Regions from separate parts of the Mesorhizobium sp. BAC0120 genome, predicted to be linked through region 1. Evidence: predicted binding sites of a transcription regulator. Region 1 holds the regulator's gene; each other region holds the start of a gene.

Region 1 (10,488 bases):
GGCGCATATTGCAAAGGTTGCTACCGGCAAGCCGCTCAGCTTCGAGGAGGCTCGTGCGGCTTTTGACACGATCATGTCCGGTGAGGCGACACCGAGCCAGATCGGCGCCTTCCTGATGGCCTTGCGCGTGCGCGGCGAGACGGTCGAGGAGATCTCGGGCGCCGTCGCCACGATGCGCGAGAAGATGCTGCGCGTCGAAGCTCCTGACGGTGCGGTCGACATTGTCGGCACGGGGGGGGACGGCTCGCACAGCGTCAACATCTCGACGGCGTCGGCATTCGTGATCGCAGGCTGCGGCGTGCCCGTCGCAAAACACGGCAACCGCGGCCTTTCTTCGCAGACAGGAGCAGCCGACGTGCTGATGGCACTCGGCATAAAAATCGATCTCACACCTGAAGCAATCGGCCGCACGATCCGCGAGGCCGGCATCGGCTTCATGTTCGCCCCCTCGCACCATCCGGCAATGCGCCATGTCGGTCCGACCCGAATCGAGCTCGGCACGCGGACCATTTTCAACTTGTTAGGCCCCCTCTCCAACCCCGCCGGCGTAAAGAGACAGATGGTCGGCGTCTTCGCAGCGGAATGGGTAGAACCACTTGCCAAGACGTTACAGGCACTGGATGCCGAGAAGGTCTGGGTTGTGCATGGCGACGGGTTTGACGAAATCACGACGACGGGCGAAACGAAAGTATCGCAGCTCGTGGACGGTTCGGTGACGACGTTCTCGATCACGCCGGAATCGGTCGGATTTCCCCGGTATCGGCGCGAGGACCTGCGCGGCGGCGACGCAGCCTTCAACGCGCGCGCCTTGCGGAACCTGCTCGAGGGTGCCCCAGGCGCCTATCGGGATACGGTGCTGATGAATGCCGGTGCGGGTCTCGTCGTCGCCGGAAAGGCGGATTCACTGGCGGATGGAGTCGTGCTCGCGGCACGCTCCATCGACGAAGGACGCGCCGAGGGCGTTCTCGACGCGCTGATACGCACATCCAACGACTAGGCAGATCATGGCCGACATTTTGAAGAGGATCGAGGCCTACAAGCGCGAAGAGATTGCCGCTGCGAAGTCGCGCGTGCCGTTCGACGAGCTAAAGGTGCGGGCGCGAGATGCGGAGCCGCCACGCGGCTTTCTCGTCGCCTTGCAGGCAAAGCGCGCGAAAGGTGTTTTCGGCCTCATTGCAGAGATCAAGAAGGCCAGCCCATCCAAAGGTCTGATCCGTGCGGATTTCGATCCGCCGGCGCTTGCTCGCGCCTATGAAGCCGGTGGCGCCGCTTGCTTGTCGGTCCTCACTGACACGCCATCCTTCCAAGGCACGCCGGAATTCCTGACAAACGCACGTTCGGCGACGAAGCTGCCGGCTCTGCGCAAGGATTTCATGTTCGAGCCCTACCAGGTTTACGAGGCACGTGCCTGGGGCGCTGACGCCATACTGATCATCATGGCAAGTCTTTCCGACGACGAAGCGCTGACGCTCGAAGACGCTGCCTTCGAGCTGGGAATGGACGCGCTAATCGAAGTGCATGACGAGGCGGAGCTGGAGCGCTCGCTCCGGCTGAGATCCCCTCTCCTCGGCATCAATAATCGCGATCTGAGAACCTTCGCGACGTCACTGGAAACGTCGGAACGGCTTGCCGCCTTCGCTCCGGAGGACCGTCTCCTCGTCTCGGAGAGCGGCATCTTTGCCAATGAGGACTGCATCCGGCTTCACCAGCACGGCGTCGACGCCTTTCTGGTCGGCGAGAGCCTGATGCGACAGGCGGACGTCGAGACAGCGACTCGCACCCTGCTCTTCGGCGCCGGTGCGCAGCAACCTGCAGCGCGCCGCCATGGCTGAGGCAGACCGGCTCACCCATATTGGCGCCGCAGGTGAGGCGCATATGGTAGATGTGGGCGCAAAGGCCGAGACGGAGCGCGTTGCTATTGCCGAGGGCACAGTCATCATGCTGCCGGCCACGCTCGAGACGATCCTCGCCGGCGACGCCAAGAAGGGCGATGTGCTGGGCGCGGCCCGTATTGCCGGCATCATGGCGGCAAAGAGAACACACGAACTGATTCCTCTCTGCCATCCTCTGCTTCTCACCAAGGTCGCGGTCGACATTGAGCCGGATCGGTCGCTGCCGGGGCTGCGCGTGCGCGCGCAGGCGCGGGTCACCGGCAAGACCGGTGTCGAGATGGAGGCATTGACGGCAGCTTCGGTTGCCTGCCTGACGATCTATGACATGGCGAAGGCCATCGACCGTGGCATGGTCATTTCCGGCATCAGACTGCTCGAGAAGACCGGCGGAAAATCAGGCGATTTCCGCGCCGGCGAAGGATAGGCAATGGGATTGCTGTCCGTCGAGGAAGCGCTCGGCAAGCTGCTCTTCGGCGCGGCACCGAGTGGCGTGGAAACGGTTTCGATCTCCGAATGCGCGGATCGCGTGCTGGCCGAGCCGCTGAAAGCGCTTCGCACGCACCCCCCCTTCCCGGCTTCGGCGATGGATGGCTATGCGGTTCACGCGGCCGATCTCTCGCCGGGCGCGAAGCTCGCGGTCATTGGCACTGCTCCCGCCGGTGCTCCTTTCGAAGGGGGGATCAGAACCGGTCAGGCCGTACGGATCTTCACGGGCGCGCCGGTGCCCGATGGAGCCGATACCATACTGATCCAGGAAAATGCCAAGCGCCTGGACGAACGTACTATCGAGGTATTGGAGACGGTCTCTGCCGGGCGCCATATTCGCCGGGCTGGTCTCGATTTTGTCGAGGGTGACACGCTGCTGGACCGCGGCCGAGTACTTGATGCGGCAGCCCTTTCCTTGGCGGCCGCGGCCAATCATGGCAGCCTGCGAGTCTTCCGGCGTCCCTTGGTCGCCATCATTGCCACTGGCGACGAACTGCTGCCGCCGGGGAGTGAGCTTGGGCCCGGTCAGATCGTCGCATCGAACAGCTACGGCACTGCCGCGATCGCTCGCGCCGCCGGCGCGGCTGTCCTCGACCTCGGCATCGTGCCGGACCGCCACGACGAGATCGCCGCCCGGGTCGAGCAAGCACAGGCGGCCAAAGCCGATATAGTCGTCACCCTGGGCGGCGCATCGGTCGGCGATCACGACCTTGTCAATCAGGTGCTGACGGCCCAGGGTATGACGCTCGAGTTCTGGAGGATTGCCATGCGTCCAGGCAAGCCGCTGATGTTCGGCAGGCTCGGCCGGACGAGCATCATGGGGCTGCCGGGCAACCCCGTATCGAGTCTCATCTGCGCGCACATCTTCCTGAAGCCGCTCGTTGCAAAGCTGGCGGGCCGGCCGGCCGATGCAGACATCCGCGAGGCAGTGCTCGGCAGCGCCATGGCGGACAACGATCAACGCCAGGACTATGTACGCGCCTCGGTTTCATCCGGTCCCGGCGGTCTTGTGGCTTCACCTTTCAGCGCCCAGGATTCCTCGATGCTGAGAGTTCTTGCCGATGCCAACGGGCTTATCATCCGCCCTCCCGGCGCACCGGCAGCACCGGCCGGAACCATCGTTCCGGTGTTGATGCTACGCTGACATTATTTGAAAGAGAAATTCTGGAAAAGCTTGTCCGGTCATAGACGAATGGGCTTTCGCCTCAGCACGATCACGCCATCCCGAGGATCAGGTGAGGAGCCGACCTTGCGAACAGACGGCGCGCCGGGGAAGCGATGCTGGACAGGCGTCCATCTCGACTTGGCTATTTTATATCGCCGGCGAAATAATTGTACGATCCTCCGGCGGACAGCGAGATGCCAAGTCCTCCACCCGCAATGATGGCGAATCCTTTGGCACTCTCACCGATATCACCGGGAAACACAGCCCCTGTCGCAAGTCGGCCGACCCAATTGCCGGAGGCAGGCAGGCCAAAAAACAAAAGCCAAGCGCCGTACCCGCCGACGAAGACATTGGCGCTCAAGAAGTGAGTCAGGCATCCACCAAAAAAGGAGGTCGACATAAGTTTCGTCCTCGCCTTCGCAACGCAAATGCCCCGTGTTCCTGCCGGCAAGTCGCCGATGGAGAAGCCGCTATTGTCGGCAAGAAACTTCACCACCTTCGCGGCGATCGAGTTGCCCTGCAGGCCTGGAAGTCCTCCGGACAAACCCGCCGAGAATCCAGCGATCCACATGTTGCCCTGAACTCTCTCTCGACCAAGTGGTGTTCCGAGGTGTTCGAACACGATGGGGCCAGTAAATGCGCCCCCTCCAATCGGGGCAGCTACACTGACTCCGGTTAGGCTAAGATTGGTTACATACCAATCATCGAACTCCTCGATCGGGACTGGTTTTGGCGCAGGATTCGGCGGGATAGGGGCCGGACTGCCGCCGGACGCCAGCAGGTTCAACTGCTTGAGCGTGTTCATGTTCGGATCGACAACGCCGTCGATGTTCTGAAAGATGCCACTGCTCTTCCAGAAGACCTGAAAGTCCCAGATCGCATCTGCAAGAACTTGTGGGCAGAATTTATTCGGCCCCGCAAGCGGCGGAGCAACGGTAATTCCGCTGAGGATCAGCCCCTTTTTTCCGCCCTTGTCAGTCGGGATCGACCAGAGGAGATCAATGATCTTCTGCTGATCCCGCTGATTGTTCGTCACATTCTGCTTGCGCCACCTCAGGCCGACCGGCCCATCCAGCGTGACAGGCATGCCCCCCTCCTGCAACGGGAATGCTCACTGTATCAGCTTTGAGTATGCTGTCCATCCGCTGCGCCCGCCCCCCGAAGACCGGGATTGCGCTGGCAGTTCGAGAGCAGCACTTGCAAGGATGGATGGTCTGACGCTCTGGAAGGTTGCAGACACCAGCCTTGCAATAGAGCTTCGTTGACCGGATACAGCAAACGTCCCCTTTACGGATTCATTAAAATTTAAACGGTTGCGGAACACAACTGGAACATATAGTGATTGTTCTGGTTTTGTTTTCGCTTCTGATTCTCGGGGCCGCCAATGCTGACGCGCAAGCAACACGAACTGCTTCTGTTCATTCACGAGCGGCTCAAGGAGGCCGGCATCCCTCCGTCCTTCGACGAGATGAAAGAGGCTCTCGACCTTGCCTCGAAATCCGGCATTCACCGGTTGATCACTGCACTCGAGGAGCGCGGGTTCATTCGCCGGCTTCCCAATCGGGCCAGGGCGCTGGAGGTATTGAGGCTCCCGGACTCGATCGCACCCGGCCTCGCGCCGGCGCGCAACAAGTTCTCGCCGAGTGTCATCGAAGGCAGTCTCGGCCGCAAGCCTGAGCCGGTGCGCCAGCGCATCGCCAGCAATGACGACGAAGGGGGCGGCGTTTCCATTCCGGTGATGGGCCGCATTGCGGCGGGCGTGCCGATCGAAGCCATTCAGCACAAGACCCACTCGATCTCGGTTCCACCGGAGATGATCTCCGGCGGCGAGCACTACGCGCTGGAGATCAAGGGCGATTCGATGATCGAGGCCGGGATTTTCGACGGCGATACCGTCATCATCCGCAACACCAGCACGGCCAATCCAGGTGATATCGTAGTTGCGCTGGTCGACGACGAGGAAGCGACTCTCAAGCGCTTCCGCCGCAAAGGTGCCTCGATCGCGCTCGAAGCCGCCAACCCAGCCTACGAGACGCGGATCTTCGGGCCTGACCGGGTCAAGGTGCAGGGCCGGCTGGTCGGGCTGATCCGCCGCTACTGAGCGATGCGGCCGGATCATCGGCTGCTTCATTGTCGATTCTAAGAGAGGCTGGGACCGTATTGGCTGTCGTCGCTTTCGGTTGCGCAGCGGCCTCGGTCGGCTTCTGCCGCTCATATGGCGCCAGCCCCCGCGCCTCGCGCGCGAAGGCCCGATGGGTATGCCAGGGCCGGTACGGCTTGCTGATCGCAAAATCGATTTCCGCGGACATTTGACCGGCGCGCCTCTGAAAACTTACTGACGCGCTGCCTCGCCGGGCGAGATCGCGCTTGGTGAGCACGGTTGGGCCGGCTTCTAGGCACGGGTTTTCTGCTGTAGCGTCGTCGATGACGATCAGCTGAGCGATCGCGCAAAACGGCAGTGCCTCGGCAGCGGTTGAAACATGGACGATCTGCGCCGCACTGACCGAATAGGCGACGCAGACATTTCCTGCGCAATTGAAAGCTTCCTCGCCGGTTTCGGCGAGCTGGCGAGGATCCTCGATCGCCACGTTCTTCGGCTTGGTGAGAACCTCGCTCCCAAGGGCACGCTGCCAGTCCTCGATCGTGAAGCCGTTCGGGCGCATTCGGTTGACAGCCAGCGCGCCATCGTCGGTACGGATTGTCAGCAGCCGCGCATCTTCCGAGATCAAAGCTTCGGGCAAACTGCGTTCCATGATGATCGCCAGGCCGGCGAATGTCAGGGGCACGGCAACGAGCCTGAGCCAAGTTGTCGACACCGTCGCGGCGATCAGCGCCGCAGTGAGCACGGCGACTGCGCTTGCCGGAACAAGCCCTACCCCGTCGATGGGCGACACGTCGGAGATCCATTCGGCAATCACGATCATGGCGGTCAGTCCCTTGCCCATCACTAGAAAGGCCCACTTGTCGAGACCGAACGGCATCAAAATCATGCCGAACACGGCGAAGGGCATGACGATCGCGGACACGATCGGCATGGCCGCAAGATTGGCCACCACGCTGAGCGGCGAAACGCGTTGGAAGTGGTAAGCACCGTATACTGCCGTCGCCGTCCCTGCGACCAGCGATGTGGCGGCCAGTCCTACGGCATGACCGATGATCTTTGTCAGGCCACTCCGGAGCAGGCCTTGGTCCGAACGAATTGCTGGCGGACCGCGTCGTCTTTCAGACCAGGAAGTATAGGCACCGATCAGCGCGGCGGTTGCAGCGAAGGACATTTGGAAACTGGGCCCGGCGACTTCGTGCGGCGAGACAGCGATGATGACGATCGCAGAGATGGCGAGATTGCGCATGCTGAGCGCCGCACGATCGAAGATCACCGCGACAAGCATGATGCCGATCATCAGGAAGCTGCGTTCCGCCGCAACGGAGAAGCCTGAAATGAAGAGATAGATGCCGAGCGCTAGAATGGCTGCGCCGGCAGCGTATTTCTTCACGGGCCGCCGCGATGCAAAGGACGGAAACAGCGCGAAGCCGGCACGAAGCGCTGTCATGATCGTTCCAGCCACGATCGCCATATGCAGGCCGGATATTGACAGCACGTGCGCGAGACCCGTTCGCCGCAGTGCCTCGTTCACATCGTCGGGAATCCCCGCACGCACGCCAGCGATCAGAGCGGCCGCAATCTCACCCTCCGCCTCGCCGTCAATTGCCGTCCGGATTCGGTCGCCCAGACCAGCACGCAAATTTTCTACAAGTGCGAAGAACCGTGTGGCCATGTCGGCGGGCGGAGACTCGGCGACCCGCTGCGGTGGTCTGAAGAAAAAGCCGTTGGCGCCGATCCCGTTGAAATAATTGGCGAAAGAGAAATCGTAGCCGCCCGGCCGCGTTGGACCAGCCGGCGGCACAAGCCGCGCAACTCCTACGACGGTTTCACCCACCCGAAGGCCGGCGGGTATCGACTGCGCTGAGACGCGCACTCGCTCCGGCACGTATTTCAGCTTCGGCCGCTCGGTGGCAAGAACGTCCACCGTCAGGCGGATGCGCCCATTCGCCTGCTGCTCGATCAGCGCCACGCGACCAGTCAGCCTGGTCGAAATCTCGGCCGCGAGAATCCTCGTGCCCGCACGCCAGGTCTCGACTTTCGCGAAGGTCATGCCGAGAGCAAAGCAGAGCAAGGCAGATAATATCAGATGCAGCACAAGACGCGATCGGGCCAGCCACGTGACAAAAGCAATCGCGAGCACGCTCGAACCGAGTTCCGCAAAGCTGGGTTCGCTGTCGATCGAGAAGTAGACCAGCGCGCCCGCCGCGAGGAAAACGGGCGTGAACAGGAAGGTTGTTCCGCGGTCCCATTCGGTCGCAATCGCATTCCGGACGGCGCCACCAAGCCGCGGGACTGCCCCCCACCGCACCATGCGGGCGATCTTCGATCGCACTTCTGCAGTCCGGCCGAACGCCGAACCAGGCGCGGGCGGCAAACTGCCAGCGCGTTCGAGGTTTGCAGGCGGGGCCGGCATGAGCTCCGTCGCAAACCCTGCACGTTCATCGAACGGCACCTTTGGCCGAACCTGGTCGTCCGGGCCCGCCATCCCTCACCCCTTGCGGCACCGAACTTCCATGCTACATGAGCGGCCGGAAAACGCCATGCGCCTGGAAAGGCATGGCGATGCCGGCGTCACGGCTGGCTGCAGCTTACCCAGAGACCTCAATGTCAAAACCCGTCGTCACACGCTTTGCACCTTCGCCAACAGGCTTCCTGCATATTGGCGGGGCACGCACGGCCCTCTTCAACTGGCTCTATGCCCGCCACACGGGCGGCATCATGCTTTTGAGGATCGAGGACACCGACCGCGAGCGTTCTACCGAAGCGGCGACGGCTGCGATCCTTGACGGAATGACGTGGCTCGGCCTGGACTGGGAGGGCGAGGCGATCTCGCAGTTCCAGCGGGCGCCGCGCCATCGTGAGGTTGCCGAGGAACTGGTCCGCATGGGCAAGGCCTATTACTGCTATGCCTCGGCTGCCGAGCTCGAAGAGATGCGGGAGAAGGCGCGCGCCGAGGGTCGACCGCCGCGCTATGACGGCCGCTGGCGCGACCGCGACCTCTCCGAGGCGCCGGCCGGTGTGAAGCCGGCGATCCGCATCAAGGCACCGACCCAAGGCGAGACGGTCGTGAATGACCGCGTGCAAGGCGAAGTGCGTTTCCCCAACAAGGATCTGGACGACTTTATCATCCTGCGCTCGGACGGAACGCCGACCTACATGCACGCCGTGGTCGTCGACGACCATGACATGGGCGTGACGCACATCATCCGCGGCGACGATCATCTTACCAATGCGGCCCGCCAGACGATCATCTACGACGCGATGGGTTGGGAAGTGCCCGTTATGGCGCATGTTCCGATGATCCTCGGAGCTGACGGCGCCAAGCTGTCGAAGCGGCACGGTGCGCTGGGCGTCGATGCCTATCGTGCCATGGGCTATCTGCCGGCCGCGCTCAGGAACCATCTCGCCCGCCTCAGCTGGAGCCACGGCGACGAGGAAATCATGGCGCTCGACGATATGATTCGCTGGTTCGAGATAGAGGACATCAACAAGAGCCCGGCGCGCTTCGATTTCCAGAAGCTCGAGGCGTTGAACGGCGTTTATATGCGACAGACGAGCAGCGACGAGCTGTTCGATATCTTCGTTAAGACGCTGCCCTATCTCGACAACGGTCGGTGGATTCTCGATCGGCTCGACGAGCGGCGCGGTGCGCAGCTCAAAGCGGCATTGGGTGGCCTGAAGGAGCGTGCCAAGACACTGGTCGAGCTCGCCGACGGCGCAGCCTTCCTGTTTGCCGAGCGTCCGTTGCAGCTCGATGAGAAGGCTGCGTCGCTTGTCGCAGGATCGGCGCAGGACGTCCTGAGGGGGGCAAAGGTCGCGCTCGAGAACATCCACGGTGAATGGGATGCGCCATCGACCGAAGCCGTGATTCGCAGTTTTGCGGAGAGCAAGGCTCTCAAACTCGGCAACGTGGCGCAGCCACTACGTGCCGCGCTCACCGGCAGGGCCACTTCGCCGGGCGTCTTCGACGTACTCGCCGTGCTTGGCCGAGAGGAAAGTCTCGGCCGAATTGCCGATCAAATCGGTTAGTAAGCCAGGCTGCCGGAGGCATCGCTAAAATTCATTGAACCCAACCTTGTGCGATGCAACATTACGGTGCGCGTCGCGCTTGGCAGCCAATCCCGAATGCGATAGCAATCTCGCGCATTTGCAGGCCTCGCTACCTCGCGTTGCGTCCTTTCCCGCCTGTTCTGGCGAGGCCCAAACCCGACAGGAGATTCCGATGAGCGTATCGGCGGCGAAACTCGAATTTAATGGCAAGTCGATCGATCTCGAAGTGTCGCACGGGACTGTCGGGCCTGACGTCATCGACATCGGGTCGCTTTACAAAGAGACCGGCGCGTTCACCTACGATCCCGGCTTCACCTCGACGGCGAGCTGTGAGTCCAAGATCACCTTCATCGACGGTGACGAAGGCGTGCTTCTGCATCGCGGATATCCGATCGACCAGCTCGCGGAGCACGGGGATTTCCTCGAGGTCTGTTACCTTCTGCTCTATGGGGAATTGCCAACCAAGGCGCAGAAAGACGATTTCGACTATCGCGTGACGCGCCACACCATGGTGCACGAGCAGATGTCGCGCTTCTTTACGGGTTTTCGCCGCGATGCACACCCGATGGCGGTGATGTGCGGCGTCGTCGGCGCTCTCTCGGCCTTCTACCACGACTCGACCGACATCTCGGATCCGTATCAGCGCATGGTCGCCTCCATGCGGCTGATCGCCAAGATGCCGACCATCGCGGCAATGGCCTATAAATATCACATCGGCCAGCCCTTCATTTATCCAAAGAACGAGCTCTCCTTCGCAGCGAACTTCCTGCACATGTGCTTCGCGGTGCCCT
Region 2 (10,488 bases), on a different contig from region 1:
CACCGCCTGGAACGTCATGCGCGACCGCCGCGACCTGGAAAGCGCCGGCGACGGCTGGCTCTGGCTCGACCGCCGCAAGACCACCCGCTTCCAAATCGACGGAAACGGGCTGGTGACGGCTGCCGAGCGCAACGGCAAGCCGGCCGTCTGGGCCTCCTGCGACGAGGTCGAGAAGCTGCCGGAAGACAATCCGCACGTCTACTGGGCGCGGCCGGGCACCTCGCTGAAGACCGTCATGCTCGCCATGCACCGCTCGCAGACGGCGCCGGTCGCACTCTTCGACGACCAGTCGCGCTTCGTCGGCGCGATCGGCGTGAGGGATGTGCTGAGCGCGGTGTTGCGGAGGTGATTTAGCTGCAGCTGCGTCGCAATGACGACGAACGCCTGCCTTGCCGCCAGCCGCGCCAAGTACCGAACCGACCTTCTCTGCAGCAGCGTCTGACTTTCTCATTTCGGGACGGTTCGATCGGGAACGAAACATCCTCGGCAGCGCCGCCCTATATGCGGCCTTCAAAAGGAGATGAGCCCTTCAAAAGGAGATGAGCCGTGCAAGACGCTCCTCTCAAGCCACCAATCGGGCCACAAACGCCCGCGAAGGCGCAGGCTGCGCCTCATGCACAGGGCGTGCCGGTCCCATCATCGATTACAGCATCGCTCACCTTGGCGGCTATGAGCCTTGGTTATGGCGTCGTTCAGCTCGACGTGACAATCGTGAACACAGCGCTCGACGCGATCGGCAAGGCGCTCGAGGGAGGGGTGTCGGAGCTGCAGTGGGTGGTCAGCGCCTACACCATTGCCTTTGCCGCCTTTATCCTGACAGCAGGTGCTCTCGGAGATCGGATTGGCGCGAAGCGCGTATTTATGGCGGGCTTCGCCATTTTCACGGCGGCATCGCTCGCCTGCGCGCTTGCTCCGAGCGCCATCGTTCTCATCGCGGCGCGTTACGTTCAGGGCATTGCCGCTGCAATGCTGGTGCCGAACTCGCTTGCGCTGCTCAACCACGCCTATTCCGATGAGCGCGGGCGCGGCAGGGCGGTCGGAGTATGGGCCGCCGGCGCGAGCGTGGCACTGACCGCTGGCCATTGGTCGGTGGAGGTCTGATTGCGCTCATCGGCTGGCGCTCGATCTTCCTGGTAAATTTGCCGATTGGGTTGATCGGCCTTTACCTGACCTGGCGCTACGCAACAGAGACGACGCGCTTGCAGCAACGCGAGATGGACTTGCCCGGGCAGGTCGCTGCCGTGGCGGCGCTTGGCTTTCTCGCCGGGGCCATGATCGAAGGGGGTGCGCTCGGGTGGAGTCACCCCTTCGTGATTGCCGGTTTCCTTACAGCTCTGGTGTGCGGCCTGCTTTTCGTCTGGCGGGAGCGGCGCGTATGTCAACCAATGCTCCCACTGGAACTTTTCAACCACCGGATGTTCGCGCTGACCTCGCTCGCAGGCTTGCTTGTCAACGTGGCGTTCTACGGCTTGATCTTCGTCTTCAGCTTGTACTTTCAGAAGATCAACGGCCTTTCGCCATTCGCTACCGGCCTCGCCTTCGTGCCCATGGTTGGCGTCGTGCTCCCGGTGAACCTGCTGGCGGCACGCATCAGCGAGCGCATCGGTGTGCCGCAAACCATTGCGACAGGCGCGTGCCTGTCGGCAGCCGGATGCCTTGCCATGCTCGGGGTGGGGCCGGGCACCAGCTATTGGGCGCTCTGCGCGCAAATGATCGCCATGGGCGCAGGACTGGGATTACTCGTGCCGCCCCTCACTTCGGCCCTGCTTGCCAGCGTGGACAAGTCGCGTTCCGGCGTGGCCGCCGGCGTATTGAACGCAACCCGGCAAACCGGCAGCGTTTTGGGCGTTGCGCTGTTCGGTTCGCTGATTGGCACTGACGACAGTTTCATATGGGGTACCCGCGCATCACTGGTCATCTCCGCGTTCGCGCTGTTTGCGGCCGCGACACCGATGATCGTCAGTTCATGCCGATCCGCGCGACAGTCAGGCTGACACCGTCCTCGACGCTCCAGGATTCCTGTCGCCCGAGCGGGTGCGAGTATCGCGTAACGTAACGTAAAGGGCCTTGCCAGCCCTCCGCACGTGGCAGCAGATTGGATCGACAACGGTCGGATTTCGCCTGAACAGCATCCAACTGGCTACTGTCCAACACGATGAGCGCAAAGGGAGGAAGACATGAAGACTGAAGAATTTGCCTTCCAGGAGGGTGCCGCGGCCTGCGGTTGCAGCGATTGCTCAAGGATTTCGGCGGGCTATGGGAAAACCGCCGATCTGACGCGACGCAGGTTTTTCTGCGGCGCGATCGGCGGCACCGCCGCCGTACTGGCAGGCGCCACGCTTTCGTCCACTCGGCCCGCCTTTGCCCAGACCACCATGACACCACAAGAGGCGCTCCAGGCGATGATGGACGGCAATGCGCGCTATGTCGGCGGACAGCTCCAGTCCCTCAATGAAGACCTGTCGATCCTCAAGGCCAATACGGCCGAGAAACAGGAGCCTTTCGCCGCCGTCCTTTCCTGTGCCGATTCCCGGGTGCCGGTGGAACTGGTGTTCGACCAGAGCATCGGCCATCTGTTCGTCGTCCGCGTGGCCGGAAACATCACCTCGCCCGAGATCACGGCGAGCCTCGAATATGGTGTCGCCGTGCTGGGCACCAAGGTTCTGATGGTGCTGGGGCACGGCAATTGCGGTGCGGTCAAGGCAACCATCGAAGGCAAGGCCGTGCCAGGACAGATCAGCGCCCTTTATGCGCCCATCCGGCCGGCCGTGGACACAGCGGGCTCCGACCTTGACGCCGCCATCGACGCCAATGCCAAGAACCAGGCGACGCTGCTCAGCCAGGCATCCCCCATCATCGCAGGAGCGATCAAGGACGGAAAACTGAAGGTGGTGTCCGCCCGCTATGACGTCGCAAGCGGGAAGGTCGCGTTGCTATCCTAGAAGAGTTTGCCTGGAGGCGAAGGCTGGACGCCGCGTCTACCTCACAGCTCCTTCTCCGCCAGCTCGCGAAACGCATCCGGCACCGAGCGCGACGTGCCGAGCGCGACCGAGGCATAGCCGACCGCCTCCCAGCCGAAGCGGTCGCGGATCTTGTCGACGGCGCGATCGGCGACGCAACGGGCGATGCCTCGCCTGGTGCCCGGCCGCCGCTTCTCGTCTGCGAGCGCCAGCGGCAGGTCGAGCTGCATCTGCCAATGCTCCTCGAGATGCGACACCGAGATTGCGAGAAGCGAGATGGTTTTCTCCTGAGGGTGGTCCGCGAGTGCCGCCCGTACCAGTTCCCCGGCGACCTCGGCGAGCATCCCCGTCGCCGCGATCGGCGTGTCCAGCGTGACGGAACGGGTGACCGAGCGCAGGTCCGCGAAGCGAACCCGCACCGTCACGGTCCGGCCGGGCCGTGCCTTGGCCCTGAGCCGAGAGCAGATCCTGTCCGCGAGATGCAAGAGCGCCGGCCGGATGACGCTCTCCTTCATCGGCTTCATGCCGAGCGCGGACTGCGCCCCGGCTGACTTCGCCCGGTGATGTGTCCTGATCTCCCTGGGGTCGCGGTTCCAGGCAAGCGCCGAGAGCTTCTCGCCCGCCGCAGGCCCGAGCAGCCGCTCGAGCGACCATCCGGGCGTCTCGGCCAATTGCCCGATCGTGGTGACGCCGATCTCGGCAAGCCGCGCCCTGGTGACAGGTCCGACGCCCCACATCAGCTCGACCGGCAGACCGTGCAGGAACGGGAGCTCATGGCCGGGATCGACCACCACCAGGCCATCGGGTTTCGCCACTTGCGAGGCGATCTTCGCCAAGTGCTTCGTGCGCGCCACGCCGACCGAAATGGGCAAGCCGAGCTCCGAGCGAACGCGGCGCCGAAACGCCTGGGCGATCTCGGGAGGCGTGCCGAACAGATGCGTGCAGCCCATGACATCGGCGAACGCCTCGTCGATCGAGATTCGGTCGACGAGCGGCGTGAAATCGCCGAGCACCTTGATCGCGGCATCGCCCAGCCGCTGATATTCCTTGAAATGGCCGGCGACGAAGATCAGTTTCGGGCAAAGCTCGCGCGCCCGCCGGCCCGGCATGCCGCCGCGTACCCCGAACGCCTTGGCCTCGTAGGAGGCAGCAAGCACCACCCCACCGCCGACAGCGACCGGCTTGCCGCGAAGCGACGGGTCGAGCAACTGCTCGACCGAGGCATAGAAGGCATCGAGGTCCGCATGGAGGATGGTGGCTGTCGTTTCCATCGCGGCCGTTCACCCTCCGTGCTTCAGCCGCAGCTTTGTTTTAGAGATTTCGCAAACAAGAACATAAAGAGAACATGCGTCGTCTATTGTCAAGCCTCCGGGATGACCGCAGGCAGGTCGCAGACCGAAGCGACAAGGTCGAGGGGTCAGGAATTTTCCTGGCGTGCCCGGCCCATAGCGCCTAAGTCAGCAGTGACATGCAGTCGATCATGACCAAGGCACCCAGGTTTGCGCTCGGGCTGCGCCTGCTGGCGCTGCTGCTTGCGCTCGCCTGGCTTCCATCAGGCCGAGTCGACTTCGCCTCTTATACCGCGCCGCAGCTTTCCTCCATTGAGCGTGCGCCCGAAGCAGCAATCGCAGCTCACCGCCCAACGTTCGCGCTGGCGGAAGCCAAGGCCTTCCGCGGGTCACCGAACAAGACGGGCCTGCCCGGACAGCCTGCAATCATTCAGGCTGCCGAGGAATACCGGGCGCTTCGCTTCACTCACGCGGGCTGCTCCGATTCGGATATCGGCCTGCCGCCCAGCTCGCTGGCCCAAGCGCGGGCCCGCGGCCCGCCGGCTCGGCTCGTCTAAGACCTCCCTATTTCATCAACCTTTCAGCCGTCGAGAGGCAGCCCGCTGCCGCTCCGGCTGCTTCATGGGCATGTCCAAATGGAACGAATTTTCACCGCCAAGACCATTTTCGCCACGATAGCCGCAGCACTCTTTCTTGTTGTGAAGATGCTGACGATTGCCGGGACCATCATCGGGCTCATCATCCATTCGCTCGACGTCGGCCTCACCGGCTCGCTCGTGCTCGCCGGCCTCGCGTCCATCCCCTGTCTGCTGGCTTCGGCGGTCATCTGCAGATGGGCCTTTGATGCCGAGACCGATCCCGCCAATCAGTGATTGGCGCAACTGGCCGGACCGAAGAACCGCGCGAGCGAAAAGCGCACAGGCGTAGCCGCTCTATCGGTTTCAGCCGCGGTACCCTCACAAGAGGGTGCCGCGCAGGATCACCAGCGCCACCGAGAAGTAGATCACGAGTCCCGTGACGTCGACGAGCGTCGCGACGAACGGGGCCGAGGCGCTCGCCGGGTCGAACCCCATCCCTCGCAGGATGAAGGGCAGCATCGAGCCGGCCATCGAGCCAAAGCTGACGACGCCGACCAGTGCGGCACCTACGGTCAACGCCACCAGCGGCCAGTGCTCGCCATAGTCGTAGAATCCGATCTTCTGCCACAGCGTGATGCGGATCATGCCGATCACGCCAAGTATGGCGCCGAGCATCAGACCGGTGGGCAGCTCTCTCAACGCCACCCTCCACCAGTCGCGCAGCCTGATTTCGTGGAGGGCAAGCGCACGGATCAGCAGCGAAGTGGCCTGGGAGCCCGAATTGCCACCCGAGCTCATGATGAGCGGGATGAACATGGTGAGCACGAGCGCTCTCGACAGCTCGTCCTCGAAGCCCTGCATGGCCGTGGCGGTCAGCATCTCGGAAAGGAACAGGACACAGAGCCAGCCGGCGCGCTTCCGGATCATTCCGGGAAACGAAATGTCCATATAGGGCTCGTCGAGAGCCTCCATGCCGCCGAAGCGCTGCACTTCCGCGGTCTGCTGCTGGAAAATTGCGTCGATCACATCGTCGACCGTGACGATACCGATCACATGGCGGTGTGCGTCGACCACCGGCACTGCAAGAAGGTCGTATTTGGAGATGAGCCGCACCGCCTCGTCGCGCGGCGCCAACGGCGAGATCATGATCGGCTTTCGCGACGGGGCGACGGTAAGTACGGAGGCGTGCGGATCACCGGAGATCAGACGCCTGAGCGTTACCGCATGGACAAGCTTGTTTTTGACCGGGTCGACTACGAATACGGAATAGACCGTCTCACGCGTGCGCTCGACCGTGCGGATGTGATGGAGCACCTCGGCGATCGTCCAGTTCGACGGGACCGAGACGAATTCGGTGGTCATGATGGCGCCAGCGGTTTCCTCCGGATAGGCCAGCAATCTTTCCAGCGACGCCTTCGTGTCGACGTCGAGCAGGCTGAGAAGCTCTGAACGCGTAGGCTCCTCCAGCTCATGGAATACGTCGGCAACACGGTCGGCCGACATGCCCGAAAGATAGGCCGCGGCCTGGCTTCGAGGCAGCACAGCGATGATTTCCGGGCCGCAGTCCAGGCTGGGCTGGTCGAGCACTTCAATGGCGCGCTCCGGAGACAGTGCCTGGAGGACAAGGGCGGCGTCCTCGGGCGTCCGCTCGTTCAACGCCTCGACGATGTCTGGCGCACGCTCCTCGGCCAGACGCATGGCGAGCGCATGAGGGTCGATTGAGCTTGCGTCCTTGACGAGCTCGATTTGTGAATTGTCGTTCATGGCTCACCTCGCACCGATCGGCCGCCTTTGGACCGGTCGCGTGAGCCGATAGGCGGCCTAGCGCGGGCTGGCTGTCAGAGGCGGAATCGTCCGTCGGAAAGGACTGTCACTAGGCATAAGAAAGAACTTCGGACCTCGCTGGTTACCAAGGCGCTGATCATCAACGGCTCTTGCGCCGGCCAACAACCGGCAAGTGGTATTGTGGCATGATTGTGTCAAGCGCGCATTTTGCCGCGTAAATCATGCGGAAGAAGGTCACGAAGGCGCCGACCGATCACCGCTACAGTTGGGTGCTAGCCCAGCTCGGCGGCATGGACCTCGCCGGCCTGTTGTGCGAGCCTATATAGGGCAGCGTTTTTGTCCGTTCCGTCATCGGGAGCCGCTCCCATGCCCGACGCAAACACCATCACCCGGCCTATGGCCAAGGCAGTGCCGAAGACGCAGCGCCCGAAGCTGCACAAAGTCATCCTCGTCAATGACGATTTCACCCCGCGCGAATTCGTCGTCACAGTGCTCAAGGCCGAATTTCGCATGAGTGCGGACCAGGCTTACCGCGTCATGATCACCGCCCATCGGCGCGGCGTCTGTGTGGTGGCCGTCTTTACCAAGGACATCGCCGAGACCAAGGCGACCCGCGCCACCGAGGCCGGCCGCAAGGCGGGCTATCCGCTGCTTTTCACGACCGAGCCGGAGGAATAGCGTTGCGCATAGCGAATAGGGAATAGCGAGTAGCGAATAGATGGACCCGCAGATAAACCTACCCTATTCGCTATTCGCCATTCCCTATTCGCTATTCCAGAGATCCGACGTGGAAGAAAAGAAGTCCGTAATTCGCGAGACCGATGCCGACGCAATCAGGCAGGCGAAGACGCTGGTCAGGACTGGCCGCTATGGTGCGCTCGCGGCGCTCGAGCCCGGCACCGGCGCACCGCTCGCCAGCCGCGTGGCGGTGGCGACCGATCTCGACGGCGCGCCGCTCATCCTCGTTTCGGCGCTTTCCGAGCACACGGCAGCCATCCTCGCCGACCCGCGCTGTTCGCTGCTCGTGGGAGAACCCGGCAAGGGCGACCCCCTCGCCTACCCGCGCATCAGCCTGCACTGCCGGGCCATGAAGCTAGAACGCGGCGCACTCGAGCAAGGACGAGCTGAGCGCCGTTATCTCAATCGTCATCCAAAGGCGAAGCTCTATGCGAGCTTCGCCGACTTCTCGTTTTTTCGCCTTGCGATCGAACGCGCCAGCCTCAATGCCGGCTTCGGCAAGGCCTATCAGCTGACCGGCTCCGACCTCGTCTCCGACCTTCCCACGAATGGAGCGCTGGCGGAGGCCGAACAACCGGCAATCGATCACATGAACGCCGACCACCCGGACGCCGTCGACATCTATGCGCACGCTTTCGCCAAGGCCCGAGGCGAAGGCTGGACGATCACCGGCATCGATGCCGAAGGCCTCGACCTTGCCCTGGGTGATGACAGCAGGCGCGTCTTTTTCGACGAACCGCTTGCGAGCGCGGCCGATTTGCGCAAGATGCTGGTTGCACTGGTTCAGCAAGGCAGGACGCTACTTGGCACCCAGGGTTGAGTAAATTTGGCCCAACCTGACGGCGGGTGTCTTGTCGTTTAGCTGCTAAAATATTAACTTGTGTATATTACCTCCGATTCTGGCGGACGCGCCGACGGAGATCAAATCCGGAACGCCATTGCCCCCATGGCGTTCCCCGAGAAACACGTCCCTCGTGGGGGAAGAAATGCACGCTTCAAAACTCAATGGAAACGCCGACGCGGCAGCGGCCCTTTTATCGCTGCTGGCCAACGGCAAACGGCTTGCGATTATCGAGCAGCTCCTCGATAACGAGATGTCGGTGGGCGCGATTGCCGAAAAGGTCTCGCTCAGCCAGTCTGCGCTCTCGCAACATCTGGCCAAGCTGCGCAGCCTAAATCTTGTCGAGACGCGGCGCGACCGACAGATGATCTACTACTCCTGCAAGTCGCAGGCCGCCCGCCGTGTTATCGAGACGCTCGAGGAGCTCTTCGCCGAAGAGGCTCCGAAGAGGGTCATGCGTCGCGCGGCGAATGGTTAGCGAATCGGCCGAACAGTGCGTGGCTTTCGGATAGATTCCGATTCGGAAGCAAAGATAGAGGGCGGCGTGGCGCTCCAACTTGAGCACGCCGGCTCCAGTTAAGCATCCCGACCTTGCTGGGTTTCGCGCCCGCTTCACACATCGCTCCAAACGCCGTATCGGCACAGGGAGTGAACGAAGCGGAGCGACCGTTCAGCTATGATGCCTATCGTCGTCAACGATCCTGACGATCCCCGCATTGCGGCCTACCGCGACATTCGCGAGCGTGACCTTGTCGGACGCCACGGCCGTTTCGTCGCCGAGGGCAAGGTCGTCCTCGATGTCTTGTTTTCAGCCCGCCGATTCGAGGCCGAATCGGTATTGATCCTCGAATCACGCTTGGCCGGCATTGAGAGGACGCTCGCAAAAGCGCGTGAGGAGCTGCCCGTCTACGTGGCCTCGCGACGGGTGATGGACGCCGTTGCCGGCTTTCCGATCCATCGCGGCGTACTGGCGATAGGGCGCAGGCGCAACGAGGAAAGCGCCGAGGACCTGCTGTCCAGCCTGCCTGCCCTCGCACTGGTCGTTGCGCTCGTCGGCATCGCCAACCACGACAATATGGGCGCGATCTTCCGCAATGCGGCAGCATTCGGTGCTGACGCCGTGCTCTACGATGAGACCTGCTGCGATCCGCTCTACCGCAAGGCGATCAGGGTTTCGGTCGGCGCTGCTCTGAAGGTGCCCTTCGCCGAAGCCGGCTCAGATGAGCGGCTGATGGAGATGCTGGCTGCCGGCGGCTTCACCCAGCTCGCATTGTCGCCCAAGGGGCAAACCGACATCCGCGATCTCGCACGGCGAGAGCGCATGGCGCTCTTTCTTGGCACCGAGGGCGATGGCCTCCCCAGCGATCTGATGGAGCGCCTGCAAACGGTCCGTATCCCTATCTCGGAGGGATTCGACAGCCTCAACGTTGCGACCACCGCCGCAATCGCGCTGCATGAGATCAGGAACAGGTAGGCGAGGCGGAACAACGTCTCCGGCTACTGGAGTACCCCTCATCCGTCTCGGCGCTGAAGCGCCGAGCCACCTTCTCCCACGAGGGGAGAAGGGGGTGCGGTGCATTTGCGTCTCCGCCAATCTCCAACCGCGGCAATTTGCAGCGAGCTAAAACGCCAGGCCGCCCTTCTCCCCCTGTGGGAGAAGGTGGCTCGGCGCGTAGCGCCGAGACGGATGAGGGGTACTCGAAGGGCGCAAGCGTTGCCGAACAGGGGCTGGCCGGATCAGTCACCCTTTCTGCGCGGCCTCCTGCAGCGCCCGCACCCGGTCGGCAAGGCTGACGATCTTTTCAGTCGCGGCAGCATCTGCGGGAGCCGAAGCCAGGACCTTGTTGATCGGAGAATCCGGGCCCTCCAGCGCCGCGGTCAGCGATACCACTTCGGCGGCGAGGTCGTTGATCTGCTTGCGCAAGAGCGCGTTGCTTTGTCGCTCATCCCAGTCCTCGGCTTTTGCCTTTGCGTGGGCCGAGAGCTCGGCCTTCAACCTGCGGTTCTCGCGTGTGAGGGTCGTGAGACGCGCCTGCAGCCGCTCCCGCTCTTCGCTAAGCTTCGCCATTGCCTTCTCGGCATCGCCGTCTTTCGCGCCGGAGAGCAGCACCGACATCCGAGCCCCCATCTCGGCCAGTTCCGCCTCGAGCTCGACCTTTTCCTTCTGTGCATCGATCAGCTTCTCGCTGAGTTCGTCCTCAGCCTCGGATTTGTTCATGACCTGCTCGCGCAGATGGGCAAACTCGCGCTCGCGCCGGTCGAGCTTTTCTTCGCGGTCGGCGAGCGCGGCCACCACT
Region 3 (10,488 bases), on a different contig from region 1:
GGAGGCGGCATGGCTTTCCGGGAAACCATATTCGCCGAAGCCCTCGATCTGCTTGAAGCAGCGCTCGGCGAACTCCCGCTCGTAGCCGCGTGAGACCATCCCATCAACCATTCGCTGGCGATAGTTGCCGATCGTGCCGACGCGCTTGAACGTCGCCATCGCCCGCCGCAGCTGGTCCGCTTCGCCAGGCCTGAAGCCGCCGGCGTCGATGGCGATCTTCATCGCCTGTTCCTGGAAGAGCGGCACACCGAGGGTCCTCTCCAGGATCTTGCGCAATTCCTCGCTCGGATAATCGACCTTCTCCTTGCCCTGACGGCGGCGCAGGTAAGGGTGGACCATGTCGCCCTGGATCGGGCCGGGCCGGACGATCGCGACCTCGATGACAAGATCGTAGAATTTTTTCGGCCTGAGCCGCGGCAGCATGCTCATCTGGGCGCGCGATTCGATCTGAAAGACGCCGAGCGTATCGGCCCGGCAGATCATGTCGTAGACGCGGCTGTCCCCCGCAGGAAGAGTCGCCAGCCTGTAAGGCGCGCCGTAATCATCCCTGGCATCGGGGTAATGGTTTTCCAGGAGCTTGAAAGCGCGCTGCAGGCAGGTCAGCATGCCGAGCGCCAGAATATCGACCTTGAGGATCTTCAGCGCATCGAGGTCATCCTTGTCCCACTCGACCATCTTGCGCTTGGGCATGGCCGTCTTGATGATCGGCACGATCTCGTCGAGGCGGTCCCTGGTGATGACGAAGCCTCCGACATGCTGGGACAGATGTCGGGGAAAGCCCATGATCTCGTTGGCGCGTTCGATGACATGCGCGGCGACGGGATCGGTCCTGGCAAGGCCGCCGGCCGCAGCCTCCCTTTCGCCGAGCTCGGATGACGACCAGCCCCAGATCGAGCTCGTAAGCGCGGTCCTGACATCGTCGGAAAGGCCCATCGCCTTGGCGACCTCGCGCAAGGCCGAGCGGCCGCGATAACTGACCACCGAAGCGGCGAGCGCCGTGCGCTTCTCGCTGTACTTCCGGTAGATGTATTCAATGACATCGTCGCGCCGCTCATGCTCGAAATCGACATCGATGTCGGGCGGCTCGTTGCGTTCCTTGGAGATGAAGCGTTCGAAGAGCGTGTCGATGACCTCAGGCCCGACATCGGTGATCTCGAGGCAGTAGCAGATGAGCGAATTGGCGGCCGAACCCCGGCCCTGGCAAAGAATGTTCTGCGAGCGGGCATATTTGATGATGTCGTGGACCGTCAGGAAATAGCGCGCATAGTTCAGCTCGGCGACGATCGCCAGCTCGTGCTGGATGGTCATCATGACCTTGCCCGGCACGCCTGCCGGATAGCGTTTTGCGGCGCCTTCCCATGTCAGCCTTTCGAGCTCGGCCTGCGGCTCGAGTCCCGATTCGGTCGGCTCGTCGGGATAGTTGTATTGCAGCTCCCCCAGCGAGAATTGCAGCTCGCCGGCAAAGCGGATCGTCTCGGCAAGCGCTTCCGGAAAGAGCCTGAAAAGCCGGGCCATCTCCCCCGGCGGCTTCATGTGCCGCTCGGCATTGGCCCTGAGGTGGTAGCCGGCTTCCGGGACAGGCATGCCGAGCCGGATGGCCGCGACGACATCCTGAAGGGGCCGCCGTTCTGCCGCATGGTAGAGGACGTCGTTGACGGCCATCAGCGGAATGCCGGTCGCTGCGGCAAGGGCCGAGGCTTCCTGCAGCCGCCAGGGGTCATTGCTCTCATAGAGCAGGGCAACGGCCAGCCGCAGGTTGCGGCCGAAGCGGTCGCGAAGGCCGGAGAGCAGGGGCAAGAGATCCTGGCTCGCGTCACGGAAATCCGGCAGGACGGCAAGCGACATCCGCTCGCCCCATTTGAGGAGATCGTCGCGATAGAGGATAGGATCGCCCTTTTCGCTGTCGTCGCGGAAATTGGCCTCGGTCAGCATGCGGCAGAGATGCCCCCAGCCTTTGCGGTCCTGCGGATAGGCCAGCATATCCGGCGTGTCGTCGGAGAAGACCAGGCGGCAGCCAGGATGATAGGCGATCTTCGCCTCCTTCGCCTGCTGCCAGGCCCGCACGACGCCTGCCACCGTATTGCGGTCTGCGAGGCCGATCGCGGAATGGCCGAGAAGCTTGGCCGTGACGACAAGCTCCTCAGGCTTCGACGCGCCGCGCAGAAACGAAAAATTCGACTGCACGGCGAATTCGGCATAGGCCGGCGCAGTCATGCGAAGAGACCCTGGACGAACCAGCGGGGCATTGCCTCCGCGTCCCCGTAGAAGCCCTCGCGGCAAAGCCAGTAGCGGCGGCCGTCCTGATCCTCGACCCGGTAGAAGTCGCGTGTCGGAGAGGCCTGTTTCTCCCGCCACCATTCGGGGGCGATGCGTTCCGGGCCTTCGGCTTTGGTCACGCGATAGGATACCTGCCGCCAGCGGAAACGGGCCGGAGGACCTTCGGGAAGCTCCGCCGTCACCTCGATCGCCTCGGGCTGGCGGAAAAGCCGGATCGGCCTTTCCTGGGGAGCAAACCTCTCGGGCAATCTTTCTTCCGCATCAGCCGCTTTGGAGGGAGGCTCGGCGAAGGGCACCATCCGCGCTGCGTCTTCGGGAAGATGGGTTTCGCGAAGGAGGGCCTTCAGCAGCACACCCTCGCCGAGGCGGGCGCGGATGCGATCAGCAAAATGCGCGAGAGCCTCGCCGGTTTCCGCCGATGCCCCGGCGAGATCGCCCTGCGCGTCGTCGAAGCGGGCCGCGGACAAGACGGCAAGCCGCACCAGGTCGAAGCCGTAGCCGGCATCGATGCCCTCGGCCAGCGCCGTCAGGCGTTCATGGAAGAGCCTGCCGATCAGCATCGGCTCGCGTATCGGCCGCGACGTGCCGACGGCGATGCGGGTCACCGCGCCGTCGACCCTGAACAGGGCAAGCTGCAGGCGGCGAGCGCCTTCGCCGCGCTGCTCGAGATCCTGTTTGAGGCTCGCGGAGAGCATGGGCACCAACTGCTCGATGTCTTCCGTCCTGGAGATGGGCTCGGCAAAATGCCGTTCGGCGGAGAGCGACGGCACGGGCAGGCGCGGCGAGATCGCCTCCTCGATATGGCCGAGCGCCTGGTCTAGCCGAAGAATGAGTCTTTTGCCGAAGCGGCGGACAAGCGGCGCACGCGGCGAAGCCAGAATCGATCCGACGGTGCGCAGCCCGACGCTCTCCAGGCCGTCCCGTGTCTCGCTGTCGATGCGGAGCGCGGCGAGCGGCAAGGGCGCCAGTATCGCAGCCTCGTCTCCCGGCGCGACGGGCGGCAGGCCAAAACGCGCCGCGGCCCAGGCAGCGCCCGGCGTAGAGGCCAGGCCGGCACGCGCATCGAACCCTTGTCCCCTCAGTCGACCGAGAAGATCCTCTCGCATCCTCTCCTCGCCGTCGAAGAGATGCGCGCAGCCGGCAATGTCGAGGAAGAGGCCGTCGGCCCCGTCGATCGCGACCAGCGGCGTGTAACGATCGCACCAGTCGGCAAGAGCCTCCAGCAGACGGCGGTCGGCCTCCGGCTCGGCCTCGACCACGTCGATCGCAGGATATCGTGCGCGCGCATCGGCAATGCCGAGGCCGGGCTTAAGCTTGAGAGCCTCGGCCTGCTCGTCGAGGGCCGCGATGCGCTGCGTGTTCTGGTCGCGGTGGCTGATGACCAGCGGCGGCCTCTTCCCGCCACGGGAACGCCATGACCGTCCCAGGCGCTGTCGCCAGATTCTCTCCGGGCCGAGATAGGGAAACCAGACGGCGAGCATCCTGCGCCCGGCTTTCTTCGAATCGTCTTTCCCTAAGAGAGAGGTCATGGCTGTTCCACTCCACAATGAACTCGCCCGCAGGTGCGGCACGGCTCTTGCCGATCGTGACTGAGAAGGCAGGCGCGCCGATGGATCCCGGCAGCGGTCCGGCTAGGGTGCGGCGCGGCGCGGCGCGCGCGGGCCCCACGACGAGGCGGACGGGCGCGGCGGTCGGCTCGGCTGCGGCGGCCTGGCGGATCAGGAATACCGGCCGCCCAGCCTGCTCGGCGCGGCGGTTGAGACGCCGGGTTGCGGTAAGATCAAGCCTTTCGGGATTGCCGCGCAATTCGACGAACACGGCGGCAAGCCCCGCAAGCGACGCGGCCTCCTCGGCAACCCACAACAGGTCGGTGAGCTTCGACACCTCGGAAAACAGGAGATGCTGAGGGGCAATGCCGAATTGACGGACAAGGCCGGGCGCATAGGGAAAGCCCGCTTCCCGGAAAATCTCCGCCGAGCCGATCCACAGCAACGGCAGGCCCTTGCCCGCCGCCTTGAGGATCAGGCCGGCGAGCGCCAGCGAAAACCCCGCCGTCATCCCTGCATTACGGGTCTCGGAGCCATGGATCTCGGTGAGCGCTGCCTTGGGAAGGCCGCCGCCGAGCGCTCGGTCCAGCCTCTCCGCCCCGGTCGCGATGAATGCTCCCTCGCGCTCAGCCGCACCGCCATGACGCAGCACCGTTGCATCCTGCGAGCTGCCGGCCGGCGCGAGCTGCTCGGGCAGCCGGCCTTCGATCTTTGCGATTTCGCGGCGCAAGGTAAAAATAGTCTTACGCGCCACGGCGGTGGTCGCCATGTCGATCTGCTTCCCGGCTCGGTTGTTCCTGTTATGTTCCTATGGATTCCAGAGCCACGATGGAGAGTCAAGCGGATTCGCGGAGAATTTATTCCTGTCCTGACTGGGTTCTCTGTTCGTCGCAGGTTCTTATCGCTAGCCGTGGACAGTTTTGCGGAACCGGCTAACGGCCCCGCCGCACCGGCCGTTCTTCATCATTGCAAAGGCCTCGAAACCCAACCAGCAAACGTCTATATGGCGGGAGACATGGCCCGCATCTATCAAACCCGCAGATGGGATGACCAGCTCTCGCCCTCAATGGAGGAGATGGAGCTGCTTGCCCTCGAAACCTATGCGCATCTGCCGGAGGAGTTCCGCAAGCTCACCGGCGAGATCGTCATCCTGATCGCCGAATTCCCGACCGACGAGATCATGGACGATCTGTCGCTGGAGACGCCTTTCGACCTGCTTGGCCTCTTCGAGGGGCGCGGCATCGCCGAGCGCTGGAACCCGCAGACCGGCGAGGGACCGAACCGCATCACGCTCTACCGCCGTGCGATCCTCGACTACTGGGCGGAGAACGAGGAGACGCTGGGCGACATCGTCGCGCATGTCCTCATCCACGAGATCGGCCACCATTTCGGCCTCTCCGACGACGACATGGAGCGCATCGAGGCGAGCGTGGAGTAAGCGGGCCTCAATAATCCCCGAGCTTCATGTCCGGGCTGTACTCCACCCCGTCGACATCCTTCACGATCGCCTGGCCGCAGCGCATCGCCTGCTCCTTGCCATCGTAGCTGTAGGTCGGCGAGCCGTAGAGATGCCAGCCCTTGTTCAGCGCCGCCGTCAGCTTGTGGCAGAAGCTGGCGTCGTCGGGACCGGTCAGGAAACGGTAGAGCCTCATTCGTCACGTCCTTCGATCATGGCTGCCTTGGCAAGCAATGTCTCGGCCTCGGCGAGATGCAAACGTTCGATCATCCTGCCGGAAAGGGCAATGACGCCCTTGCCGGTGTTCTCCGGCCGAGCGAAGGCGGCGACGATCGCACGGGCGTCGTCGAGCATGTCCTTGCTCGGCGTGAAGGCCTCGTTGGCGGCGGCGATCTGGCCGGGATGGATCAGCGTTTTGCCGTCGAAGCCGATCGCCGCGGCCTCGGCGCATTCGCGGGCCAGGCGTTCGCCGTCCCGAAAGTCGTTCACCACGCCGTCGAGCGCCGCGAGCCCTCCTGCGCGGGCGGCAACCACGATCTGCAGCAGCAGGGGGATGAGATAGCGCCTGTCCGGCCCCGTTCTGATGCCGGTCTCCTTGGCAATGTCGTTGCTTCCGGCGACCAGGCAGGCGAGCCGCGAGGCGGCATCGCGGCCGAGTTCGGCGATGGCGCCGATATTGAGCAGCGCTCTTGGCGTCTCGATCATCGCCCAAAGTTTCACCGAATGCGGCACGGAGGCTTCGTCGAGCGCGTCGCCCACTTCGAGCATGTCGCGCGGCGTGTCGACCTTGGGGAGCAATATGGCGTCGGGTTCAAGCGCACCGGCAAGCTTCAGGTCTTCGGCGCCCCATTCGCCGGAGAGCGGGTTGATGCGGATTGCGATCTCGGTTTCGTCGTCACGTTCCGTCCGCGATTTCATGAAGGCGGCAAGCCTTTCGCGCGCAGCGGGCTTTTCCGAGGGTGCGACCGCGTCCTCCAGGTCAAGAATCACGGCGTCGCAGGAAAGCGTGGCGATCTTCGCCAGCGCCCTTTCGTTCGAAGCCGGGACGTAGAGCACGGAGCGGCGCGGGCGGCTCATGATTTGCTGCATGCGGCCTTCATGCCCTTGCCAACGAGAGCGCGCAACCCCTTGCGGCGCGCCAACGAAACTGGTTCTGTCCGCACCGATTCCTCGAACGCGGTCTTTTTCGGGAGTGCGCATGGCCCGCTACGACATCGTCATTATCGGCGGAGCCATCGTCGGCAGCGCCGTGGCCTACTACCTCAGGCGGGAGGGGTTCACGGGCTCGGTCGCGCTCATCGAGAAGGATCCGACCTTCGCCCATTCCGCGACCACGCTGTCGCTCGCCTCGATCCGCCAGCAATTCTCGATTCCCGAGAATATCAGGCTCTCCACCTTCACGCTCGGCCTGTTCCGACGCCTCAAGGAGGAGTTCGGCGAGGATGCCGACATCACCTTCCGCGAGACCGGCTACCTGATCCTTGCCGGCGAGGCGGGCTTGCCGATCCTGCGGGCCAATCACGCCGTGCAGGCAGCCGAAGGCGCCGATATCGTCATCGAGGATGCCGCGGCGCTCACGCGGCGCTTCCCGTGGTTGTCGGTCGAGGGCATTGCCGCCGGCGCCTTCGGCCGCTCCGGCGAAGGGTCGTTCGATGCGCATGCGCTGCTTGCGCTATTTCGCAAGGCGCTGCGCGGCAAGGTCGATTTCGTGACCGCAACGGTCGCCCGGATCGAGCGGGCAGGCAGTCGCGTCACCGCGGTGACGCTCGACAATGGCGAGCGGCTGGAGACGGGCACGGTGGTCAATGCCGCAGGGCCGGCCGCCGGCAAGGTGGCCGCTTTTGCCCGGCTTGAACTGCCCGTCGAGCCAAGGAAGCGCAACGTCTTCGTGTTCGAGGCGCGCGACAGGATCGACGACCTGCCGCTGCTCGTGGACCCGGGCGGCGTCTATGTGCGGCGCGAGGGGTCGGTCTACATCACCGGTGGTGCAGAAGCAGAGGAAGGCGAGGGGCCTGCCGATCCCGCGGATTTCGAGCCCGACTGGGCGCTCTTCGAGGAAGTGATCTGGCCCGCGCTCGCCACCCGCATCCCTGCCTTCGAGGCGATCAAGATGAGCCGCGCCTGGGCCGGGCATTACGACTACAACACGCTCGACCAGAACGCGGTCATCGGACCGCATCCGGAGGTTTCCAACCTGTTGTTCGCCAACGGCTTCTCGGGTCACGGGCTGCAGCAGGCGCCGGCTGTCGGCCGGGCCATCGCCGAGCTTGTCGTCCATGGCGGCTATCGCACGATCGACTGCTCGGCTTTCGGCTATGAGCGCATCGCCGAGCGGCGGCCATTCAGGGAACTGAACGTGATCTGAGGAGGGGAGGCGCCCGGGGACAGTTTACTTATTTCGGCCAGTACGTGCTCACGTGGGGCAGTGGACTGCACCCCTGTTGTGAGACAGGGAATAGGTGACAGCGTTAGCGTTTAGGCCGCACGAGGCTGCTGCGCAGCAGCCCCGTGCGGCGGCCAGTTTGCCTCGAACTCCACCGGCGGTCGATAGCCGAGCGCCGAATGCAGTCGTTGGCGGTTGTAGATCTGCTCGATGAAGGCGCCGATCTGCTGGCGCGCCTCGTCGATGTCGCGATAGTCGCGGCCGTCGACCTCCTCCTGCTTGAGTGTCTTCATGAAGCTCTCTGCCTTGGCATTGTCGTAGGGGTTGCCGACCCGGCTCATGGAGGCCTGGACGTCGTGTCCCGCGAGCACGGCACTGTATTCGGCACAGGCATACTGAACGCCGCGATCGGAGTGATGGATGAGGCTTCCAGGCGGCGGACGGCGTGCCTCCAGCGCCATGGTCAGCGCTGCCACCGCCAGGCTCGCCTCCAAATGGTCGTCCAGGGCCCAGCCGATGACACGGCGGCTGAAGGCGTCGAGCACGACGGCGAGGTAGGCGAACTCCTCGCGCAGCCGCACATAGGTGATGTCGGCCACCCACAGCTGGTCGAGACCGCTCACAACGAGGCCGCGCGCCAGGTTCGGCACCACCTGCCAACCGTGCCGGGAGGCGGTCGTGACCGGCACGAACGGCTTCTTCCTCAGGCACAACAGGTTGTCCTCCCGCATAAGCCGCAGCACCCGCTTGTGGTTCACCACGAGGCCTTCGCGCCGCAACTGCCAGGTGATGCGCCGATAGCCGTACGAGCGGTTGTTCGCCAACGCCACGCGCTGGATGGCATCGCGCACGCAGGTCTCCTCCTGGCGCGGTGCCGAGGTCTGAAAGTGCCGGTAGTAGCCGGCCCGGTTGACGCCGGCCAGCGCGCACATCCTTTCGACGCTCAATCCGCCTTGCGGCCGAGGGGTCGTCATCGCCGTGATCGAGGCGTAGACGAGCTCGCGCCAGGCCCGTCGCTCGGCTGGCGCTTCTCCCTGACTTGCCGCAAGGCTTCGCGAAAAAAATCGAGCTTCAGCTGCTGCTGGCCGACCTTGCGCTCCAGTTCGGCTATGCGGGCCTGCGCCTGCCCAAGATCGGCTGGCGTGCGGGGCGGCTCAAGCTGGGGCTCCTTACGCGGCTGGCCAGGTTCCCGCAACGCCGAAGCGCCGCCGCTCAGATACCTGGCCCGCCACTCATAGAGCATCTTGCAGGCCACCCCCAGCTCTTTCGACAGCGCTGCCACCTTCTCACCGGCCAGCATCCGCTCAACGGCTGCCAGCTTCACCTCTCGGCCAAATCGTCGTCTCTTGGGCATCAGTCCCCTCTCAGGACTGTCACTTATACCCTTGTCTCAGTTTTGGGGGGCACTCCACAGTGATCTCTTGCCGAAATAAGTAAACTGTCCCCTGAGCCCACTCGATACATGGCCCTTTGCGTCCCGCCGACGGTTCCTGTAAAGCGATGGCCTGCAAGCAACCAGAAGACGGGCTCTAGCCATGGAAAAGTTCACCAAGCTGACCGGCGTCGCCGCAGCCTTGCCGATCGTCAATGTCGATACCGACATGATCATTCCCAAGGATTATCTGAAGACGATCAAGCGCACCGGGCTCGGCAAAGGGCTTTTCGCCGAGATGCGCTACCTTGATGACGGCGCGGAGAACCCGGATTTCGTGCTCAACAAGCCGGCCTACCGCAATGCGCAGATCCTGGTCGCCGGCGACAATTTCGGCTGCGGCTCGAGCCGCGAGCATGCGCCCTGGGCGCTGCTCGATTTCGGCATTCGCTGCGTGATTTCGACCTCTTTCGCCGACATCTTCTACAACAACTGCTTCAAGAACGGCATTCTGCCGGTCACGGTCAGCCCCGAGGATCTCGAAAAGCTGATGGACGACGCCTCGCGCGGCGCCAATGCGACGATCACGGTCGATCTCGAAGCCAAGGAGATCCGTGGGCCGGACGGCGGCGTGGTCAAGTTCGACCTCGACGAGTTCCGCCGCCACTGCCTCCTGAACGGCCTCGACGATATCGGGCTCACAATGGAGAAGGCGCCGGCCATCGACGATTTCGAGAAGCGGACCGCCGAAAGCCGGCCCTGGGCCTGAGCGCTGCCGGGAGTTCCTCGCCTGCGCGGAGCAGGCGAGCATCGCCCGTGCCAGGCGAGTTTGCGATGTGGCATTTTGCAGGAGGGGCCTGAATGACGCTCGCTTCCAGATTGTCGTCTGCGCTTTTCATCTGGCTTGCGGGCGGCGGCTTTGCGCTTGCGCAGGACGCGCCGCAGCCGCCTATCCCCTTCGAAGGCGGTTCGCTTACGATCACCGAGACGGAGGATCTCGACAAGGTGCTGGCCTTCAACGGCGAGGAACTGGCACGCAACTATGTCGTCTACTTCGACAAGATCGTCGAGCTGAACGGCGTGAAGGTGGCGCTGTTCGCGGTCGGCGACGGGGGCAACCAGTGCGGGCCGGCCGAGGTCATGGTCTGGAAGCCGCAAGGCGGCGAGGTCGAGACCGCGACAGTCGGCGAAGATTGTGGCGCGCCTCCGGCCGCCGTCACCGGCAACAGCATCTATTTCGTGCCATATCTCTTGCCCGGCGAGTCCGAGGCGGTGCAGGTCTGGTCGCCGGACACAGGACTCGAGGTCGCCGGCACGATCACATACGCGCCGCAGCCCGGCACGGGCTGGCAGGATCTCGATCCCTCCAAATTCGAGAACATCATCGGTTCCTTCAAGAACGAAGCGGTGTACGAAGCCTCGAAGAAGCTGCTCGGCGACAAGCTGACCGACG

Evidence for each region. Region 1 encodes LexA, which represses DNA repair genes until DNA is damaged. Its sites were predicted from a motif close to TGTTCNNNNTGTGTTCNG; they were not measured.
Region 2: the regulator LexA is predicted to act here: its motif matches at 4,289-4,306, upstream of dinB (DNA polymerase IV).
Region 3: the regulator LexA is predicted to act here: its motif matches at 4,617-4,634, upstream of SAZ10_RS09430 (metallopeptidase family protein).

The regions. Positions count from the first base shown of each region.
Region 1 covers NZ_JAWRCU010000005.1:157,203-167,690, reverse strand. Annotated here, with positions in the region: gene trpD (anthranilate phosphoribosyltransferase) at 1-997, shown strand, start outside; gene trpC (indole-3-glycerol phosphate synthase TrpC) at 1,005-1,832, shown strand; gene moaC (cyclic pyranopterin monophosphate synthase MoaC) at 1,825-2,316, shown strand; gene glp (gephyrin-like molybdotransferase Glp) at 2,320-3,522, shown strand; gene SAZ10_RS13790 (hypothetical protein) at 3,686-4,630, opposite strand; gene lexA (transcriptional repressor LexA) at 4,928-5,644, shown strand; gene SAZ10_RS13780 (ComEC/Rec2 family competence protein) at 5,601-7,979, opposite strand; gene gltX (glutamate--tRNA ligase) at 8,252-9,676, shown strand; gene gltA (citrate synthase) at 9,870-10,488, shown strand, end outside.
Region 2 covers NZ_JAWRCU010000004.1:71,591-82,078, reverse strand. Annotated here, with positions in the region: gene choV (choline ABC transporter ATP-binding protein) at 1-349, shown strand, start outside; partial or broken gene SAZ10_RS10770 (MFS transporter) at 625-1,994, shown strand; gene SAZ10_RS10765 (carbonic anhydrase) at 2,178-2,942, shown strand; gene dinB (DNA polymerase IV) at 2,984-4,231, opposite strand; gene SAZ10_RS10755 (hypothetical protein) at 4,441-4,806, shown strand; gene SAZ10_RS10750 (hypothetical protein) at 4,885-5,121, shown strand; gene mgtE (magnesium transporter) at 5,206-6,591, opposite strand; gene clpS (ATP-dependent Clp protease adapter ClpS) at 6,979-7,290, shown strand; gene SAZ10_RS10735 (HugZ family protein) at 7,331-8,170, shown strand; gene SAZ10_RS10730 (metalloregulator ArsR/SmtB family transcription factor) at 8,337-8,669, shown strand; gene SAZ10_RS10725 (RNA methyltransferase) at 8,868-9,665, shown strand; gene SAZ10_RS10720 (hypothetical protein) at 9,933-10,488, opposite strand, start outside.
Region 3 covers NZ_JAWRCU010000003.1:523,877-534,364, reverse strand. Annotated here, with positions in the region: gene SAZ10_RS09445 (error-prone DNA polymerase) at 1-2,214, opposite strand, end outside; gene SAZ10_RS09440 (DNA polymerase Y family protein) at 2,211-3,626, opposite strand; gene SAZ10_RS09435 (hypothetical protein) at 3,586-4,593, opposite strand; gene SAZ10_RS09430 (metallopeptidase family protein) at 4,840-5,262, shown strand; gene SAZ10_RS09425 (DUF1737 domain-containing protein) at 5,270-5,476, opposite strand; gene SAZ10_RS09420 (CoA ester lyase) at 5,473-6,357, opposite strand; gene SAZ10_RS09415 (FAD-binding oxidoreductase) at 6,479-7,645, shown strand; gene SAZ10_RS09410 (IS3 family transposase) at 7,756-8,610, opposite strand; gene SAZ10_RS09405 (transposase) at 8,634-9,017, opposite strand; gene leuD (3-isopropylmalate dehydratase small subunit) at 9,199-9,804, shown strand; gene SAZ10_RS09395 (hypothetical protein) at 9,897-10,488, shown strand, end outside.